One region of the Bradyrhizobium sp. HKCCYLS3013 genome, then DNA from elsewhere that is predicted to be linked to it. Evidence: predicted binding sites of a transcription regulator. Region 1 holds the regulator's gene; each other region holds the start of a gene.
What was found. The regulator PhoB, encoded in region 1, activates phosphate uptake and scavenging genes when phosphate is short. The targets are predictions, from matches to a motif close to TGTCATNNANCTGTCAT.
Positions count from the first base shown of each region.

Region 2: ACQR1F_RS26535 (DUF2794 domain-containing protein) is a predicted target of PhoB. The motif match lies at 2,906-2,922, and genes of this name have one in related genera.
Region 3: ACQR1F_RS14240 (alkaline phosphatase D family protein) is a predicted target of PhoB. The motif match lies at 2,925-2,941, and genes of this name have one in related genera.

Region 1 is NZ_JBNPTK010000001.1:303,084-307,750, forward strand. Features, by position in the region: gene pstA (phosphate ABC transporter permease PstA) at 1-721, shown strand, start outside; gene pstB (phosphate ABC transporter ATP-binding protein PstB) at 718-1,542, shown strand; gene phoU (phosphate signaling complex protein PhoU) at 1,573-2,289, shown strand; gene phoB (phosphate regulon transcriptional regulator PhoB) at 2,306-3,013, shown strand; gene ACQR1F_RS01410 (trypsin-like serine protease) at 3,161-4,477, shown strand; gene ACQR1F_RS01415 (HoxN/HupN/NixA family nickel/cobalt transporter) at 4,646-4,667, shown strand, end outside.
Region 2 is NZ_JBNPTK010000018.1:31,161-35,827, forward strand. Features, by position in the region: gene acnA (aconitate hydratase AcnA) at 1-1,544, shown strand, start outside; gene ACQR1F_RS26530 (DUF1223 domain-containing protein) at 1,733-2,515, shown strand; gene ACQR1F_RS26535 (DUF2794 domain-containing protein) at 2,934-3,299, shown strand; gene ACQR1F_RS26540 (GNAT family N-acetyltransferase) at 3,343-3,870, opposite strand; gene ACQR1F_RS26545 (Bax inhibitor-1/YccA family protein) at 4,026-4,667, opposite strand, start outside.
Region 3 is NZ_JBNPTK010000006.1:320,028-324,694, reverse strand. Features, by position in the region: gene ACQR1F_RS14250 (Crp/Fnr family transcriptional regulator) at 1-694, opposite strand, end outside; gene ACQR1F_RS14245 (response regulator) at 863-1,237, shown strand; gene ACQR1F_RS14240 (alkaline phosphatase D family protein) at 1,283-2,854, opposite strand; gene ACQR1F_RS14235 (TAXI family TRAP transporter solute-binding subunit) at 2,994-4,340, opposite strand.

The DNA of each region.
Region 1 (4,667 bases):
CGCCGGCCTCAGCCTGCAAGTGTTTTCCGCCGACACCCCGCCGCCGGGCTCGAGCGAAGGCGGCCTGCGCAATGCCATCGTCGGCTCTCTGATCATGACGGTCATCGGCGTCGGCATCGGCGCGCCGCTCGGCCTGTTCGCCGGCACCTATCTGGCCGAGTACGGCCGCAACGACCGCCTGACCTCGGTGATCCGCTTCATCAACGACATCCTGCTGTCGGCGCCCTCGATCATCATCGGCCTGTTCATCTATGGCGCTGTCGTGGTGCCGATGGGCGGCTTCTCGGCGCTCGCTGGCTCGCTGGCGCTGGCGGTCATTGTCATCCCCGTGGTGCTGCGCACCACCGAGGACATGCTGCTGCTGGTGCCCAACCCGCTGCGTGAGGCGGCCTCGGCGCTCGGCCTGCCGCGATCGCTGGTGATCCGGCGCATCGCCTATCGCGCGGCGCGCTCGGGCCTGATCACCGGCGTGCTGCTGGCCACCGCCCGCGTCGCCGGCGAGACCGCGCCCTTGCTGTTCACTGCGCTGTCGAACCAGTTCTGGAGCCTCAACCTCTCCAAGACGATGGCCAACCTGCCCGTCACCATCAACAACTTCGTCCAGAGCCCCTATGCCTATTGGAAGCAGCTGGCCTGGAGCGGAGCCCTTCTGATCACTCTGGCCGTGCTCGCCCTGAATGTCAGTGCACGCATTCTCGGCGCCGAGAGGAACGCAAAATGACCGACCTGTCCGTATCCGTCAGCCAGCCCAATCCCGCCGCGCTGAACGGCAAGGTTTTGCCGGAAGCCCCCGCCAAGGTGACCGCGCGCAACCTGAACTTCTATTACGGCGATCACCACGCGCTGAAGAACATCAACCTGTCGCTGGGGACCAACCGCGTCACCGCGTTCATCGGCCCGTCCGGCTGCGGCAAGTCGACCCTGCTGCGCATCTTCAACCGGATGTACGATCTCTACCCGGGCCAGCGCGCCGTTGGCCAGCTCATGCTGGACAACACCAACATCCTCGATCCCAAGCTCGACCTCAACCTGCTGCGGGCCCGGGTCGGCATGGTGTTCCAGAAGCCGACGCCGTTCCCGATGACGATCTACGAGAACATCGCCTTCGGTATCCGGCTGTATGAGAAGATCTCCAAGTCGGAGATGGACGACCGGGTCGAGAAGGCACTGCGCGGCGGCGCGTTGTGGAACGAGGTCAAGGACAAGCTCAACGCTTCGGGCCTGTCGCTGTCAGGCGGCCAGCAGCAGCGGCTGTGCATTGCGCGCACCGTGGCGGTCCGGCCGGAGGTGATCCTGTTCGACGAGCCGTGCTCGGCGCTCGATCCGATCTCGACCGCCAAGGTCGAGGAGCTGATCCAGGAGCTCGCCGAAAACTATACGATCGCCATCGTGACGCATAACATGCAGCAGGCGGCGCGCGTCTCCGACAAGACCGCCTTCATGTATCTCGGCGAGCTGATCGAGTTCGACGACACCAGCAAGATCTTCACCTCGCCGAGCGATCGGCGGACCCAGGATTACATCACCGGCCGGTTCGGCTGACGCCGACGACATTGACTTCAGGAGATCATCATGGCCAGTGAACATACCGCCAAGGCGTTCGACAGCGATCTGCAGGATCTCACCCGGCTGGTGTCGGAAATGGGCGGCCTCGCCGAGCGTCTGATCGTCGATTCCGTCGATGCGCTGGTGCGGCGCGACATCGCGCTCGGCCAGAAGGTGGTCGCCACCGACGCCGAGGTCGACAAGCTGCAGCGCATCATCGAGGAGCGCGCCGTTCTTACCATCGCCCGGCGACAGCCGATGGCGGTCGACCTGCGCGAGATCGTCGGTGCGATGCGGGTCGCCACCGATCTGGAGCGCATCGGCGATCTCGCCAAGAACATCGGCAAGCGCGTCGCGGCGCTGGAGAGCGACTTCCATCCGCTCAAGCTGATCCGCGGGCTCGAGCACATGACCGACCTGGTGCAGTCGCAGGTCAAGACGGTGCTGGACGCCTATGCCGCGCACGACCTGCCGGCGGCGATGACGGTGTGGAAGGGCGACGAGGAGGTCGACGCCATCTGCACCTCGCTGTTCCGCGAACTCCTGACCTACATGATGGAGGATCCGCGCAACATCTCGTTCTGCATCCATCTGATGTTCTGCGCCAAGAACATCGAGCGCATCGGCGATCACGCGACCAACATCGCGGAGACCGTCTTCTATATGATCGAAGGCCAGCAGATCATGGACAAGCGCCCGAAGGGCGACATGACGAGCTTCGCATCGACGATCCCCGGCAACTGAGAGAGACGGTTCTGACATGGGCGCCCGAATTCTGGTGGTGGAGGACGAGGAGGCGCTGACGACGCTCCTGCGCTACAACCTCGAGGCCGAAGGCTACGAGGTCGAGACGGTGGCGCGCGGAGACGAGGCCGACACACGGCTGAAGGAGCGCGTTCCCGATCTCGTCGTGCTCGACTGGATGCTGCCGGGCCTGTCCGGCATCGAGCTGTGCCGCCGCCTGCGGGCGCGGTCCGAGACCCGGCAATTGCCGATCATCATGCTCACCGCGCGCGGCGAGGAGAGCGAGCGCGTGCGCGGCCTCGCGACCGGCGCCGACGACTACATCGTCAAGCCGTTCTCGGTGCCGGAGCTGCTGGCGCGCGTGAAGGGCCTGCTGCGGCGGGCGAGCCCGGAGCGGCTGGCGACCGTGCTGTCCTATGGCGACATCGAGCTCGACCGCGAGAAGCGCCGCGTGGCGCGCTCGGGACGGCCGATCGATCTCGGCCCGACCGAATACCGCCTGCTCGAGTTTTTCCTGGAGCATCCCGGCCGCGTGTTCAGCCGTGAGCAGCTGCTCGACAGCGTCTGGGGCCGCGACATCTATATCGACGAGCGCACGGTCGACGTCCATATCGGCCGCCTGCGCAAGCTGCTCAATCCGGGCCGCGAGCAGGACCCGATCCGCACCGTGCGCGGCGCCGGCTATGCGCTCGATGATCGCTTCGCCAAGAGCGAGCAGGTGTAAGGGGCGATCGGGCGTGAGGATGAAGCAGGTGTGAGGCGCGAGGGGGCCCGATTGAGGAGATCGTGGTCCGCTTTCCGCCACGCCGCCGCCGTCTTGATCATGTCAGCTCGGCGGCCCCTGACGATGTTTCGGTCCCAGCGGACGCCCTTGATCAAGATCATCATCATATCTCTAGCCGTCCTGCTCGGCAGCGCGGCGGGCGCCGCGGCCGCCGAGCTCGAAGACGCGGTCGCCGCGGCGGGAAACGGACAACACGCCGCGGCGATGCGCCGCCTGCTGCCGCTGGCCGCCAAGGGCGATGCGCGGGCGCAGTTCGACGTCGGCTTCATGGAGGCCTTCGGCTGGGGCCAACCGCGCAACCCCGCCGAGGCGCTGGCGTGGTATCGCAAGGCCGCCGATCAGGGCCTCGCCGTCGCCCAGCATTATCTCGGCATCGCCTATGTCAACGGCGAAGGTGTCGCGAGCAATTATGGCGAAGCCGGCCGCTGGTTCAGCCGCGCGGCAGCGCAGGGCTTCGCCCAGTCGCAATACATGCTGGGCCTGATGCTGCTCGACGGTCGCGGCGTGAAGCAGGACGTCGTGCAGGGCTACGCCTGGCTGGTGATGGCGGGTCGCAGCGGCGTGCGATCGGCCGGCCGCGACGTGCAGAGGGTCAAGCTGACGGAGCCGCAGCGCGTCCAGGCCCAGAGCGCCATTGCGGCCTGGCGGCCGAAGCCGGAATCGGCGGAGGCGGGCGTCGCCGCTCCGCGTCCGGAGCAACTGCTCGGGCTCGACCGCCACATCGGCGAGGTCGTCGATCCCACCTCGTGGCCGGCGTCGTCGATCGGCGTCGTCACCGTCGCGCAATACTCGACCGGCGGCTGGTGCACCGGCACTCTGGTCGCGCCGCGCGTCGTGCTCACCGCCGCGCATTGCGTGTTCAACGGCGTCGCGCAGGTCAGCCCCGGCAATGTCCGCTTCCTGGCCGGCATGAACAGGGGCACGCCGGCGGCATCGTCGGTCGCCGACAAGCTGATCGTGGCGCCGGACTTCGTCCCGACCCGGCACGACAGATGGTCGCTCGACCGCTCGCCCGCCGATTGGGCGCTGATCGTGCTGAAGGATGCGCTGCCGTCGAAGCCGGTCGCGGTCAAGGCGCTGACGCGCGAGGAACTGCAGGCTGCGACCACCGCCGGAACCATCTCAGAGATCGGCTACGGCCAGGAGCGGCGCTATTCGCCGACCGGCCAGCGCAATTGCAGCGCCGGCATGACCAGCGATGCCCGGCTGCTGACGGTGCATTGCCTCGCCAATTTCGGCTATTCGGGCTCGCCGATCCTGGCCGAGGTCGGCGGGCAGCCGACCGTTGTCGGCATCTTCTCGGCGTTCCACGAGGAGACCCGGCTGATGTTCGCTGCGCCCGCCAGCCAGTTCGAGGCGGTCGTGCAGCGCGAGATTGCGGCGCAGAGTGCCTCGGCGCGGTGAAGGGGGAGGGGACGAGAGAGGTCCCGCCGCTGGTCACGATCTGTGCGCGACTGGATAGCGGGTTGCCAAGCGAGCGGGCGATCCGGCAAGTGCAGCCGATTTTTTCCTGTAGCTTTCGCCTGCAGCGGGGCTTTACCGAACTGGCCTGGCTCTTGCTATAGTCCGAGTATGACGATTGTTCCAATTGATC
Region 2 (4,667 bases), on a different contig from region 1:
GCATCGCGCTCCCCGCAGTCGCCGAAGGCTTCGCGACCGCGCTGGCCGGCGAGTACAAGAAGCCCGATGCGGCCGAGCAGCGCTTCCCGGTCGAGGGCAAAGACTTCGATATCGGCCATGGCGACGTCGTCATCGCCGCCATCACCTCCTGCACCAACACCTCGAACCCGAGCGTGCTGATCGGCGCCGGCCTCTTGGCCCGCAACGCCGCCGCCAAGGGCCTCAAGGCCAAGCCGTGGGTGAAGACCTCGCTCGCCCCGGGCAGTCAGGTGGTTGCTGAATACCTCGCGAACTCCGGCCTGCAGAAGGATCTCGACAAGGTCGGCTTCAATCTGGTCGGCTTCGGCTGCACCACCTGCATCGGCAATTCCGGCCCGCTGCCGGAGGAGATCTCGAAGTCGATCAACGACAATGGCGTCGTCGCGGCGGCCGTGCTGTCGGGCAACCGCAACTTCGAAGGCCGCGTCTCGCCGGACGTGCAGGCCAACTACCTGGCCTCGCCGCCGCTGGTCGTCGCCTATGCGCTGGCCGGCACCGTGACCAAGGACCTTGCGGTCGAGCCGATCGGCATCGGCAAGGACAAGAAGCCGGTCTACCTGAAGGACATCTGGCCGACGACCAAGGAGGTCAACGACTTCGTCAAGAAGTTCGTCAAGGCGTCGATCTTCAAGAAGCGCTACGCCGACGTGTTCAAGGGCGACACCAACTGGCGCAAGATCAAGACCGTCGAGAGCGAAACCTATCGCTGGAACATGTCGTCGACCTACGTGCAGAACCCGCCGTATTTCGAAGGCATGAAGAAGGAGCCGGAGCCGATCAAGGACATCGTCGAGGCCCGCGTGCTGGCGCTGTTCGGCGACAAGATCACGACCGATCACATCTCGCCGGCCGGTTCGATCAAGCTGACCTCGCCCGCCGGCAAGTTCCTCAGCGAGCACCAGGTTCGCCCGGCCGACTTCAACCAGTACGGCACCCGCCGCGGCAATCACGAGATCATGATGCGCGGCACCTTCGCCAACATCCGCATCAAGAACTTCATGCTCAAGGGCGCCGACGGCAACATCCCAGAGGGCGGTCTGACCAAGCACTGGCCCGACGGCGAGCAGATGTCGATCTACGACGCCGCGATGAAGTATCAGGAAGAGGGTGTGCCGCTGGTGGTGTTCGCCGGCGCCGAATACGGCAACGGCTCATCGCGCGACTGGGCCGCCAAAGGTACCCGGCTGCTCGGCGTCCGCGCCGTGATCTGCCAGAGCTTCGAGCGCATCCATCGCTCCAACCTGGTCGGTATGGGCGTGCTGCCGCTCACCTTCCAGGAAGGCACGTCCTGGTCCTCGCTCGGCCTCAAGGGCGACGAGAAGGTTACCATCAAGGGCCTGCAGGGCGACCTGAAGCCGCGCCAAACCCTGACCGCCGAGATCGTCTCGGCCGACGGTGCGGCGCGGCAGGTGCCGCTGCTCTGCCGGATCGATACGCTCGACGAGCTCGACTACTACCGCAACGGCGGCATCCTGCACTACGTGCTGCGCAAGCTCGCCGCTTAACCAAAGCGCGATGCGACAGTTTGGCTCACTCTGAAGTGAGTAGCGGGTGATGAAGGAGGCGGCCTATGACAAAGGCCGCCTCCTTTGCATTTTCGGTTTGTTAACTACGAGGACGGCATCGCGGATGCAGTGATGCGCAGGGCGCAGCGGACGGTGGTCCAGACGGGACAGTGGCGATGAGTGGACAGATGTCGTGGTGGTCGCGCGCAGCGCTGAGTGTCTGTGCGGTCATCGCTTTCGTCCGGCCCGCCGCGTCCGATCCCCGTGCGGTGATCGAACTCTTCACCTCTCAAGGCTGTTCGTCCTGCCCGCCGGCTGACAAGATCCTCGGCGAGCTCGCCAGAGATCCTTCGGTCATCGCGTTGTCGCTGCCGATCGACTACTGGGACTATCTCGGCTGGAAGGACACGCTGGCCGACTCCCGCTTCACGGCCCGGCAGCGGGCCTATTCTCGTGCGCGCGGGGACCGCGAGGTCTATACGCCGCAGGCGGTGATCAACGGCTCTGTGCATGTGATCGGCAGCGACCGTGAGGCCATCGAAGGCGCGATCGAGGAAACCGTCCAGGGCGGCGCGGTGATGTCGGTGCCGGTGAGGCTGTCGGTCGACGGCCAGGAGCTCGCCGTCTCGGTCGCCGCGGCCAGCGAGCATGCGCCGCGCCGGCACGGCGAGGTCTGGGTCTGCTCGATCTCGCGGGTGGTCCCGATCTCGGTCGGGCGCGGCGAGAACAGCGGCCGCGACCTGACCTATTACAACGTCGTTCGCGGTCTCCAGAAGCTGGGTGACTGGACCGGGTCGCCGGTCAGCTGGAGCGTGCCGCTGGAGAAGATCGCCCGCGAGGGCGTCGATGGCACCGTCGTCTATGTGCAGGACGGCAGTCGCGACCGCCCTGGGCCGATGCTCGGCGCCGCCTTTTCCGAGTTGCCGTTGGGCGGACGGGCTTCAGCAACGGCGCGTGGTCCCGAGCGCTGATCTTCCGTCGTCCCGATCTTCGTTTTCGCTGACCTGCGTGAGGCGCGTCACGTCCGTGCGACGGCGCGCCGCGACATCTTCCGGCAGCTCACGCCAGAAAAGCAAAAGGACCAACTTGCGTTGGCCCTTTGCCTTACTTGTGAATAGACCCGATCCTGACGACCCCGGGGGGCTGGGGGCTGAGGAATCCGGAACCGAAAGGACCGGGCCAACGCACACGAATCTTATGCCGAAGGTCGGGGGCGGTCGGTGGGCGGAAAGACGGCGCGATTATGATTCCGCTAACGATCCCGTGACGCTTGCGTGTTCGCGGAACTGATGACCTTGCAGGCTCGGTCGAACTTCAACAACGAAAACGGCCCCTTGCGGCTTCTGCCGGATGGCGCGATCATGTCACACAGATGACAGGAGGACGCCAATGAACCTCACGCCGGAGGACGCCGACCCCAGCGAGAACCGCGCGGCGGCGCGCAGTGCGGCCGCAGCGCCGAACCGGGTGACGTTCGACCGCCTGGAGCTGAACCGCATCCTGAACCTCTACGGTCGCATGGTCGCCGACGGTGAGTGGCGCGACTATTCGATCGACTTCCTGCGTGACCGGGCCGTCTTCTCCGTGTTTCGCCGGGCGTCCGAGGTGCCGATCTACCGCATCGAGAAGGATCCGCGTCTCGCACGCAAGCAGGGCATGTACAGCGTGATCTCGGCCACCGGGCTGATCCTGCGCCGCGGCCACGAGCTTGAGCGCGTGTTGCTGGCGATCGCGCCGAAGCCGGCGCTGGTCTGATCCGACCCGCCGGGTGATCACGACATTTCGACCGGCGTCGCTTTTACGCCGGGACGTCGCTGCTCCCGGCCCCGAGCGGGCGCTGCATCATCACAGTATCGAGCCAGCGGCCGAATTTCAGGCCGACGCTCGGGTGGGTGCCGATCATCTGGAAGCCGCAGGCGGTATGCAGCCCGACCGAGCCGGCATTGGCGGAGTCGCCGATGACGGCGATCATCTGGCGAAAGCCTCCCTCCTCACAGGCGTCGATCAGCTGCCGCATCAGTCGCATCCCGATGCCGCGACGCTGGCTGGCGGGAGCGAGATAGACCGAGTTCTCCACCGTGAAGCGATAGGCAGGGCGGGGCCGGTAGGGCCCGGCATAGGCATAGCCTACCACCTCTCCGTCCAGCAGGGCGGCGAAATAGGGGAAGCCGCCGTCGCGGAGCGCCCGGAAGCGGCGCGTCATCTCCGCCAGATCCGGAGGGTCGAGCTCGAAGGTGGCCGTGCCCTCGCGGACGGCCTGGCCGTAGATGGCGGTGATGGCGGGGAGGTCGGCCTCCTGGGTGGGCCGGATTTCAATGTTCGACATGGGGTGCAAGCATACCCACGCGGACGCGGCGATCAATCCGGCCTCGCGGCATGGCTGTCGCTGCCGCTTTGCGCCGGTCGCAATCGGGTTTGTGCAAACGAAAAGCCCCGGCGGTGAGGCCGGGGCTTCGAAGGTCGCTCGTTCGAGCGGTTGGATCAGTCGCGCTGTCCGAGCAGCTGCAGCAGCAGCGTGAACAGGTTGATGAAGTTCAGGTACAGCGACAGCGCGCCGGTGATCGCTGCGCGCTCGGCGATGTCGCCGCCCGCGGAGGCGTAGCCGTAGATGTACTCGTTCTTCAGGCGCTGCGTATCCCAGGCGGTCAGGCCGGCGAACACGAACACGCCGATCACCGAGACGATGAACTGCAGCATCGAGCTCGCCAGGAACAGGTTCACCAGGCTCGCCAGCACGATGCCGATCAGGCCCATGAACAGGAACGAGCCCATGCCCGTCATGTCACGCTTGGTCGTGTAGCCGTACAGGCTGAGCGCGCCGAACGTCGCCGCGGTGATGAAGAACACCCGCACGATCGAGGTGTGGGTGTACACCAGAAAGATCGACGACAGCGAGATGCCCATCAAGGCCGAAAACACCCAGAACAGGAGTTGAGCGGTCGACGGCGCGAGGCGGTTGATGCCGGCCGAGATCGCGAACACCATGACCAGAGGGGCCAGGATGAACAGCCACTTCAGCGGGCTCACGAACATCGCGTAGCCGAACTGCGTCAGATAGGCGTTGCCGAACTTGAACACGCCGGCCGCCGGATCGCCGGTCACCGACGCCATGTAGACGCCGAG
Region 3 (4,667 bases), on a different contig from region 1:
CCTCGTTGCACAGGCAGGAACGGCGCTTCAGCGCGTCGAAGTCCCGCACCATGAAGGCGCCGCGGCGGGTTTCGAGAATGCCCTCGGCCCTGAAGGTCTGGACAACCCGGCTGACGTAGCTGCGGCCGACGCCCAGCAGGGTGGCCAGCTGCTCATGCGTCAGCGGCACGATCGGCTCGCCATCGGTGCGGTCCATCGCGGCCACGATCCACTTCGCCGTGCGCTGCTCGATCGAATGGATCGCGTTGCAGGCGGTCGACTGGAACATCTGCGCCAGCATGCAATCGGCGTAGCGCGCGAACACGTTGCGCAGCGTCTTGGATTGCAGCTTGGCGGCGGCCAGGCGGGACAACGGCAGCCGGGCGAACGGGCCGCCGAACTTGACGACGATCCGCGTATAGGCGGGCAGGAAGCCCTCGCTGACGATGCCGCCGACGGCGCCCTCGCGGCCGACCAGGATGGTCTCGACGTCGCGACCGTCCTCATTGGGAACGAGATAGGACGTCAGCGCCGGCCCGCAGGGAAAATGCACGATCTGCACGTCGTCGCCCGGACTGTAGAGCAGCTCGTTCGGCGTTGCCGTGTCCTCGACCAGATTCGGCGAGATCAGCGCGTAGTCGGCCGGACTGAGCCGCCGCAGCAGGTTGTTGTAGGGCCGTTCCCGGCTCAGCGTGGTCACACCCTGGCTCAGCATCGTCATCCCCCGTGCGCAACGCATGTGCGTGATCCGTGCTCCTTGTGTTCACAAGTGCACCGACAGAGGAACTCTGATATGCTGCCTTGGTTCCAGGAACCCGCCAGCGCGCTCGAGAGGAGGCGCCGGCCGCGGGGTCCGTCCCTCCTCCTGGAACCCGCAGATCCCATGACCAGCTCGCAATCAGGCGTGCCCGAGTTCTATCAGCATGTGCTGGTCGTCGAAGACGACCCCATCATTGCGCTCGGATTGGAAGACACGATCACCGACCTCGGCGTTCCCGACATCAGGATCGCAGCCGACGTCGCCACCGCGCTCGCCATGATCGCCGAGCGTGTCCCGCAATTCGCACTCCTCGATGTCGGCCTGGTCCGCGAGAAGAGCTTTGCGATTGCCGAGCGGCTGGCGGCGCTCGGCATTCCCTTCGCATTCTCGACCGGTTATGGCGCCGACCGCGTGCCGGCCGCATTCGCCGACCGGCCGCGGCTGCCGAAGCCGTGCCCGACCGAGGCGCTGGAGGCCGTGCTGCGGCGACGCGATTAGTTGCCGTCGCAGCACGCGATCGTGTTGCCGCCGAGCAACAAGACCTCAGCCGAGCTTCGGATCGAGCGTGGTCGACCACAGCGCGACGTCGGCGCGATCCCGCAGGGTCACGGTCATCTGGCCCGTTGCGCCTTCGATCTTGACGTGGCCGAAGAACTGCATCCCGGCCGATGGCGGCAGGTTCTGCTTGTCGAGGCCGGGCGCCTTGATGAAGCGCACCTCGGGGCCGAAGGTGTTGTCGAGCTCGTTCGGACCGAACGTGCCGGCATGCAACGGACCGGAGACGAACTCCCAGAACGGCTCGAAGTCCTGGAACTGCGCCTTGTTCGGATCGTAATAATGCGCGGCCGCGTAGTGCACGTCCGCCGTCAGCCACACCGTGTTCTGGATCGGCGCCGTCTTGATGAAGCGCAGGATCTCGGCAATCTCGAGCTCGCGGCCGCGCGCCGGGCCGTCACCCTGGGCGATGGCTTCCGAGCCCTTCTTGTTGGCCGCGTCGTCATAGACGATGATGCTGAGCGGCATGTCGGAGGCGATCACCTTCCAGGTCGCGCGCGAATTGAGCAGCGCCTGCTTCAGCCAGCGCATCTGCTCCGGCCCGATGAAGTAGGACGCCGGGCCATATTTGTCCTCGAGATTGGGACCGTTGGCGCCGCGGTAGCTGCGCTCGTCGAGCACGAACACGTCGAGATGCGGACCGTAGTTGATGGTGCGATAGACGCGGCCCGGCTCGATGATGCTCTCGCGCATCGGATACATCTCGTGGAAGGCGCGCGCCGCGCGGGCCGCGAGCAGCTGGATGTTGCGCTCCTTGTAGCTCGCCGGCAGCTCCTTGGAAGCCGACCAGTTGTTGGTGACCTCATGATCGTCCCACTGCACGAAGATCGGCACCTCGGCATTGAAGGCGCGAACGTTCTCGTCGAGGAAATTGTATTTGTGGGCGGCTCGGAATTCGTCGAGCGTCTCGGCGACCTTGGCCTTCTCTTCCACGGTGAGGTTCTTCCACACCTTGTTGTCCGGCAGCTTTACCTCGGACTTGATCGGGCCGTCGGCATAGATGGTGTCGCCGGAATGCAGGAAGAAATCCGGGCGGTGCTTCTTCATCGTCGCAAAGGTGAACATGCCGCCATCATCGGGATTGATGCCCCAGCCCTGCCCCGCCACATCCCCGCCCCAGACGAACGAGACGTCGCGCTTGTTGCCGGGCGCGGTGCGGAAGCGGCCGGCCACGGCCTCGCTTTCGACCGCGGTATGCGACAGGTCGCGGAACTTGACGCGGTAGAAGATGTCCTGGCCGCTCGGCAGGCCTTCGATCAGCATCTTGGCCGTGAAGTCGCTCTCCGGAAGCGCGGCGATCGGTGGCAGCGCCCGCGCGTCCTTGAACGATTCGGTGGTCGCCACCTCGACCAGCATCTGCGACGGCCGATCGGCACGCGCCCAGACCACGCCGCCATCCATGCCGACGTCGCCGGACTGCACGCCATGCGTGATCTGCGGCCGGTCGGCGGCGCGGCTCAGATAGGGCATCGCCAGCGTCGTGACGCCGGCTGCGGCGGCCGTCGACAGGAAGCGGCGGCGGGACAGGGCTGTGTGCGGTCGAGGAATGCGAAGCGTCATGCGGATCTCCTGGTCGGATCGCGCGCGGGAGCAGGCGCGAGTCACGGCCCGGCAGACCTAGGAAAGATTGATGACGCTGGAATTACAATCGCGCCCCGGCCGCCGCGTGACACGGCCGCAGCGCAAGCGTGGTCCGACCTCAGGTGCCGGCGGCACGCAACTGCGCGCCGGTTCGCTGCAGATTGGCGGGCATGCTCATCAGGATGAGCTTGCGATCGGCCACCGCGTTGTGGAACTGCTCGAGCGCGATGTTGAACGCGGTCAACGCAGCGTGCTCGATCGCACCGTCCTCGAAGAAGGTCAGCGTGTTGCGCAGGATCTCGTCGGCCTCGCTCTGCAATTGGTCGAGCTCCTCGGTCGAATCGCTCCTGCGCGCGATGGTGATCATCTCCAGCAGACGATCGCGCAGCGAGGTGTTGATGGTGCGTTCGTCGCGCTTGAGATAGCCGGCGAACCACGCACCGGCCGAACCCATCGCCGAAAGCGCCATCAGGCTCCACCAGATGTAGTCGCTGTAGCGGTCGAGGAAGGTCTTCTCCTCGCCGTCGACGAACGCCGCCGCGCCGGGATGAGCGGGGATCGCCGCGTCCTTGTCAGTGTCCGGCGTCTCGATCTTGGCGGCAAGCGGAAATTCCGACAGCAATTGCTGGCGCACCGAGAACAGCTGATGCGTGAACGTCGAGACCGTCGAGTCGGTGAGGCCCTTGCGTGCCACGATGTGGTGATTGAAGCTGATCGTCTTCACTTCATCTTCGGGGCGATCGGGCGCCCCGCCGAACGCGCCGGCCGGAATCTCGGTGGCCTCGTATTCGGGATGGTTCTGTGCGATGGCTGCGGCGGAATCGATGGCCAGGAACGTCGGAGGCCCGCTTTCCTTGGTGGCGGCGGCGATCGCATCCGCCGTGATCTTGCTGTTGATGGGACCGGCCGCCAGATAGACATCGGCCCTCTGGCTTCGGACCGCTTCGGCGGCCTCGGTGATCGGGAATTGGACGATCTCGACCTTGCTGGGGTCGACGCCATATTGGCGCAGGATGACCTTCAGCAGGTTCGCGTTCGCCGGCGTCCGGCCGATGATGCCGACTTTGTGGCCCGCGAGCTGCGAGATCTTCGTGATCTTGGCGCCACCTTTGCGGCTCTTGCCCTTGCCGGACGAGGGCACCCAGAGGATGACGACGTTCTTGCGCAGCGTCGCCACCGCCTGTGCGTTCTTTGGGACCTCGAGGTCACCCCGCACGATCGCAAGATCCACCTTGGCGGCGGCCAGCGCCTGCGCGCTCTCGGCGGCGCCCTCGGTCGGAACCGGCCGCAGCCTGACGGAGGCGTGCGACTGGGAAAAGGCCTGGGTCAGGGCCTGGACGACCTTCAGGTCGTCGCTGTTGGGCGGACCGACCGCGATCTTGAGCACCACGGGACGCATCGCAAAATAGTAGGCACCCGTCAAAGCGCCGACGACCGCAAGGATCCCGGCGATGACGATGAACACGGCAGGGCGCATCCGTGAGCGCTGCGCTGGCGTGGTCTGAGCATCTACCAGATTCTGTCCTCCGGTGGTCCTGGGCCCGGGCGATGCCACAGGCGGCTTCGTCTGGCCACGTCGTCCTTCGATAGAGCTGAACTGTAGCAAATTTCTTGTCCGCCCGGGGTGACATCTGCGTCATGGTTACCATCGCACCAGCCACCGGGGGATCGGGACAGGTCCGAGCCCCTCCGGCAACGGCCTGTGACAAGGCTCTGATCGGGCGGACCCCGGCGCGATCCGGCTGGAGGTAGACCCCGCAATCGCCCGGATGTTGCCACGTGTCCGGTCGAT